One region of the Clostridium sp. HMP27 genome, then DNA from elsewhere that is predicted to be linked to it. Evidence: predicted binding sites of a transcription regulator. Region 1 holds the regulator's gene; the other holds the start of a gene.
The links. Region 1 encodes HrcA, which represses chaperone genes, less so after heat shock. Its sites were predicted from a motif close to TGTTAGCACTCNNNNNNNNNGAGTGCTAACA; they were not measured.
Positions count from the first base shown of each region.

Region 1 (3,557 bases):
TGAACACAAATATAGAATTTGCATTGTAGAAAGCATTGAGCAAGCAATTAAAAGCTCTTTATTTCTGATTTCATGGCGCCGTATAGAGCCTTCTATTGTTTGAGCTATAGCGAGTTTAGAAGGCTTAGGCGCCTTGAAAGGAAGAAATATTAGAGCTTTTTTGCGTAGCCAACGCTTTCCTATTCTAAAGGGAGCTGATTAAAAATGAAAAAAGAACTTTCATTATACATACATATACCTTTTTGCAAACAAAAGTGCCTTTATTGCGATTTTCCATCATATTGCGGAGAAGAAGCTTTAATGGATTCTTATGTGGATGCTTTATGTACAGAACTTGATGATTTAGAAGATTATAAATTTAAAACTATATTTATTGGAGGTGGAACTCCATCTTATTTAGATATAAGACATTGGGAAAAATTGAAGTATAGCATAGACAAGCTAGATAAGAGTGATGGCTTAGAATTTTCTGTAGAAGTAAATCCAGGTACTGTAAGTAAAGAAAAACTTTGTAGGTTTAAGGAAATGGGAGTTAATAGATTAAGTATAGGGCTTCAAGCATGGCAAAATGAGCTGCTGCAGGGCATTGGAAGAATACATAAATTAAATGACTTCTTGGAAACATATAAGGAGGCAAGAAAGCTTCATTTTGATAATATAAATATAGATTTAATGTTTGGTCTCCCAAATCAAACATTAGAACAAATAGAAGAAACATTAATAGAAATAATTAAATTAAATCCTGAACATATATCATGCTATAGTTTAATAATTGAAGAAGAGACTCCGTTTTATACTAAATATGAAAATGATGAGTTGACTTTACCAAGTGAAGAAGTAGAAAGAGAAATGTATTCAAAGATTAAAAAAAGTTTACAGGAAAATGGATATAATCAATATGAAATATCAAATTTCTCAAAGCTCGGGAAAGAATGTATACATAATTTGGTGTATTGGAATTTGGATGAGTATATTGGCTGCGGAGCATTTGCTCATTCGTATATAAATCATAACAGATACAAAAATGTAGAAAGTATAAGAGATTATATAAAAAAAATAAATAATAATGAGAAAGTTAAGCTAGAAATTCATCATAATACTTTAAAAGATGATATGGAAGAATTTATGTTTATGGGCCTTCGAAAAATAAATGGAGTAGATATAAATGAATTTCAAAAGAGATTTAATAAAAATATATACGAAGTTTATGGGAAAATAATAGATAAATATTTAAAGGATAAATTACTTATATTAAAAGACAATAAATTATATCTATCCCCTAGAGGAATAGAGGTTTCGAATATGATTATGAGTGATTTTATATTAACTGTTTAAAATAAAATCAATAAGTATTAGTAATAAAGAAGAGATTTTGAAAGAAATATAGTTAAAAATTAATTTATAAGGGATAATTACCTATATTTCTTTAATATTTAAAATTAAATTAATTTGACAAATGATTTCGATAATGATATTTTTTAATCATAGCAGTTAGCACTCAACAGGAGTGAGTGCTAATAAAAGAGGTGATATTATGGAAATGGATGAGAGAAAAATAAAAATACTTCAGGCTATAATACTTGATTACATAGATACAGCAGAGCCTGTGGGTTCCAGGACCATAGCTAAAAAGTATGATCTAGGTATAAGTTCTGCTACTATAAGAAATGAAATGGCTGATCTTGAGGAAATGGGATATTTAGAGCAACTTCATAGTTCTTCAGGAAGAAAGCCTTCTGACAAAGGATACAGGTTATATGTAGATAAATTAATGCAGGTTTCCCGTGTAACCTATGAAGAAGAAGAATTCATAAAAAAGCATATAATAAAATCTACACTACATGAAATAGATAAAGTAATAAAAGAAGCATCATATTTACTTGCGGAACTTACGAGACTTACATCAGTAGTAAAGGCACCATCATTTAGAAAAGGCAAGATTAAATCTATACAACTTATACACATTGATAATAATAATATCCTATCTGTAATTGTTATAGATAGAGGAATAATAAAAAACAATTTGATAAGGATGACAAAATCTATAGATACAGAATTATTAGTTAAGATTAATAATTTATTAAATATAAGATTAAGTAATTTAAATATAGAAGAAATTAATTTAGAAGTTATAAATAATTTAAAAAGTGATTTATTTGGATATGAAGAGATATTTAATTCTATTATGCCAGTTATATACGAAAGTTTAAATAGTATGGAGTCTTCAGATATTTATTTTGAGGGAACTACTAATATATTTCATTATCCTGAATATAACGATATACAAAGAGCTAAGGAATTCTTATCATTAATTGATAATAAGAAGAAAGTAAATGATTTAATAAATTCTACTGAAAGTATGGATATTAAAATTGGAGGAGAAAACTTTTTAGAAGATGCTAAGGAGTGCAGTATAGTTTCTGCGGTTTATAGCATTGGAGGGCGTCCATTGGGCTCTATAGGAGTAATAGGACCAACAAGAATGCCTTATGATAAGGTTATCTCTATTTTAGCAGCAGTGGTGAATGAATTAAATAAAACTCTTACAGATGACTATATAAGATAAATTAGATTTAAATTACCTTAAATATAAAGATAAGAAACGGAGGCAGTCAAATGGAAGAAATTAAAAAAGAGGATTTAAATAATGAAGATAAAATATTTTCAGAAGATATGAAAATAGATGAATCCTTGGAAGAAGCTGAAATAAAAGAGGATAAGGAATTTGAGGAAATTGACGAAGAATTTGAAGGGGAAAGTATAGAAGAATTGAAAGAAAAAAATTCCAATATTTTAAATGAGAATAATAAATTAAGTAATGAATTAGAAACATTGAAAGAAAGACTTTTAAGAACAATAGCAGAGTATGATAATTACAGAAAAAGAACTTCTAAGGAAAAAGAAGGAATATACACAGAGGCTTGCAGCGATGTTTTAAAATATATGCTTCCAGTACTTGATAATTTAGAGAGAGCTGTAAGTGCTGAGGGAAGTTTTGAAGATTTAAAGAAGGGTGTTGAAATGACACTAAAACAATTTAAGGGATCTCTTGAAAAATTAGGTGTAGATGAAATTAGTATAGATAAAGGATTTGATCCTAATTATCATGAAGCTGTAATGCATATACAAGACGAGAATTATGGCAATAATGAAATAGTGGAAGTATTTCAAAAGGGATATAAAAGAGCAGACAAAGTAATAAGACACAGTATGGTAAAAGTTGTTAATTAAAATTTAAATAGAAATTCTATTTAATATTCATATATAAAAATATTATATTGTTTGATTTATAAGGAGGTAAAAAATACTATGGCAAAGGTAATAGGTATAGACTTAGGAACTACAAACTCTTGTGTAGCAGTTATGGAAGGTGGAGAGCCTGTAGTTATAACAAATGCAGAAGGAGCTAGAACAACACCATCAGTTGTTTCCTTTCAAGCTAATGGGGAAAGACTAGTAGGACAGGTGGCTAAAAGACAGGCCATAACAAATCCTGATAAAACTATAATTTCCATAAAGAGACATATGGGAACAAATCATAAGGTTAATATAGATGG
Region 1 is NZ_JMFY01000017.1:161,928-165,484, forward strand. Features, by position in the region: gene hemW (radical SAM family heme chaperone HemW) at 205-1,335, shown strand; gene hrcA (heat-inducible transcriptional repressor HrcA) at 1,541-2,566, shown strand; gene grpE (nucleotide exchange factor GrpE) at 2,617-3,231, shown strand; gene dnaK (molecular chaperone DnaK) at 3,310-3,557, shown strand, end outside.

Region 2 (3,557 bases), on a different contig from region 1:
ATTTTCGTAAGCTTCTTTTAATGATTTAAATACATCATGATTTATATTTATTTCTAATGCTTTATCTGCTTTCACATTTTCATTATTTGGCATAGAATTTAATATTTTTTCCATTTCTATTGTAAGTTCCCCTTCGCTAGAAAGACATACAGGATGATTTTTCAATCTCTTTGATGCTTTAACACTAGCTACTTTTTCAGATAAAATATTTTTCATATATTCAAATATTTCTTTTGTTTCTTTATCATCTACACTTGAAGAATTATTATTTTCCTCTGCTTCTATTCCTAAGTCACCGCTTGATACAGACTTAAATTCTTTATCTTTGTAGCTCATTATCATTCTTACAGCAAATTCATCTATGTCATCAGTAAAGAATAGTATTTCATATCCCTTATCTGATACAAGTTCTGCTTGTGGAAGTTTTTCAATTCTTTCAATTGATTCTCCTGCAGCATAGTAGATATATTTTTGATCTTCAGGCATTCTAGAAACATATTCACCTAAAGTAACCATCTTTTTCTCTTTTGATGAATAGAACATTAATAAGTCCTGAAGTACATCTTTGTTACTTCCAAAATCACTGTATACACCATACTTTAACTGTCTTCCAAAGGACTTATAAAACTCTTCATATTTATCTCTTTCATTTTTTAGAGTATTTTCTAATTCGCTTTTTATTTTAGACTTAATATTTTTAGCAATTAGCTTTAACTGCCTATCATGTTGAAGCATTTCTCTAGATATATTAAGAGATAAATCTTCTGAATCCACCATACCTTTTACAAAACTAAAGTAATCTGGCAATAAATCGGCACACTTATTCATAATCATAACGCCATTTGAATATAACTCTAACCCTTTTTCATATTCTCTTGTGTAAAAATCATATGGCATTTTTTCTGGAATAAATAAAATTGCATTATAGCTTACAGTACCTTCTGCTTTAATATGAATATGCTTTAATGGTTTATCAAAGCCATAGTGTTTTTCAGCATAAAAATTGCTGTAGTCTTCATCTGTAAGTTCACTTTTATTCTTTTTCCATATAGGAACCATGCTGTTTATGGTTTCTTCTTCTTTATAACTTTCATATTCATTTTCGCTGCCTTCTTTAAGTGCGCTCTTAGTTACATCCATTTTAATTGGGTATCTAATAAAATCAGAGTATTTCTTAATAATAGATCTTAATCTATATTCTTCTAAATATTCATCAAAGTTTTCATCTTCTGTGTTTTCTTTTATTTTAAGTATAATTTCTGTACCAACTGAATCTTTTTCACACTGTTCAATAGTGTAACCTTCTGCACCCTTAGATTCCCACTTGTAAGCCGTATCACTTCCAAAGGATTTGCTGATAACAGTAACAGTATCAGCTACCATAAACGCAGAATAAAATCCTACACCAAATTGACCAATTATATCATAGCCATCTTTAAGTTGATTTTCCTTTTTGAATGCTAAGGATCCACTTTTTGCTATAACTCCAAGATTTTCTTCAAGCTCCTCTTTTGCCATTCCTATACCAGTATCAGAAATCTTGAGTATTCTATCCTCCTTATTTATATCTAATTTAATATAATAATTATCTTTTTCAAACGTTAAAGAATCATCTGTTAATGCTTTGTAATAAATTTTATCAATGGCATCACTAGCATTAGAAATAAGTTCTCTTAAAAAAATTTCCCTGTGCGTGTAAATTGAATTAATCATCATGTCTAAAAGTTTTTTAGATTCGGCCTTAAATTCTTTTGTTTCCAATTAAATCTTCTCCCTTCGTAATAAAAATCATATATTTTAGCTTTTATTATTAGCACTCCACCTCAGCGAGTGCTAATCTCTAATTTTTATATATCACAATTAAAATCTTATGTCAATACCTCTTAAGTTATCCTACTTATTCCATTAAATTATCTTTGTTGATTGTCATGTTATCAATTCACCTTGAAATATCCTAGAGCCGCAGTAAAATTTCCATCCCTTTTATCTTCCATATAATTTTGTAATCTTCCGTATCTTTTCTGTCAATTCAGTGGTAAATTCATTTTCTAATAAGCGCCATCTCCAGTTATCCCCAACTGTTGATGGTGTATTAATCCTCTCTTTGTTACCTAACCCCAAGTAATCTTGCATTGGTATCACTGCTAAATCAGCAACACTTGAAAGTGCTGATCTAATAAATTTCCAATTAATGTCTTTTTCACTGGTAATATCTAAATAGTCTATGGCAAACTTTTTATCCTGAGGATTAAGGTTTTTATACCACCCTAAAATGGTTTCATTATCATGGGTTCCAGTATAAACTACAGAATTTCTATAATAATTATGTGGTAAATAATCGCTTTCTTCTCTAGAATCAAAAGCAAATTCTAATACTTTCATTCCTGGATATCCAGTTTTCTTAACAAGCTGTAAAACACTTTCTGTTAAAAATCCTAAATCTTCAGCAATTATATTCAAACTACCAAGCTTATCTTTTAATTTTTTAAAGATATCATAGCCGGGCCCCTTTCTCCAAATGCCATTTTCTGCTGTGATTTCCCCATAGGGTATAGAATAATATTCATCAAAACCCCTAAAGTGATCTATGCGAACAACATCGTGCAAATTGAACGAATGTGCAATCCTTTGAATCCACCAAGCATAGGAAGTACTTTTGTGTTTCTCCCAATCATAAAGGGGATTGCCCCATAACTGTCCTGTTTTTGAAAATGCATCTGGTGGACACCCTGCAACTGCAATTGGATTTCTATTTTCATCAAGTTGAAATAGTTCTGGATGAGACCATGCATCTGCACTATCAAAAGCAACATAGATTGGGATATCTCCAATAATTTTAATACCGCATTCATTAGCATAGTTTTTTAACTTTGACCATTGCAATGCAAATATAAATTGTAGAAACTCATAAAATATAATTTCATCTGCATACTTGACTCTAAGCCTTTCCATTGCATCAGTTTCCCTCATTTTGATATCATTTTCCCACTTACCCCAACTAATACCCAAAAAATGATTTTTAATGGCCATATAAAGAGCATAATCATCTAACCAGTAAGAGTTTTTACACACAAACTCCTGAAATTCTATTCTTTTACTAATATCACTTCTAACGTATGCAGTTTTTAATATTCTAAATCTTGATAAATATATTTTTTCATAGTTTATATATCTATCATCATCCCCAAAGTCATAGGCATTACATTCTTCCTTAGTTAAATATCCTTCATCTATTAATGTTTCTAAATCAATGAAGTAAGGATTACCAGCAAAAGTAGAGAAAGATTGATATGGCGAATCCCCATATCCTGTAGGCCCTAAGGGAAGTATTTGCCAGTAACTCTGCCCTGATTCTTTTAATTTGTCTATAAACTCATAGGCATTTTTCGAAAATGATCCTATTCCATACTTTGATGGTAAACTAGCAATTGGTAGTAATATCCCGCTGCTTCTCATTTTCTCCCCCTTACTGCATCATCGCTGTAACAATCTACCCCTTGACAGTCCCTGATACAACACCTTTATAATATATTTCTGACATGCAAAGTAAAATATTA
Region 2 is NZ_JMFY01000018.1:344,523-348,079, forward strand. Features, by position in the region: gene htpG (molecular chaperone HtpG) at 1-1,761, opposite strand, end outside; gene malQ (4-alpha-glucanotransferase) at 1,984-3,456, opposite strand.
Region 2: htpG (molecular chaperone HtpG) is a predicted target of HrcA. The motif match lies at 1,809-1,839, and genes of this name have one in related genera.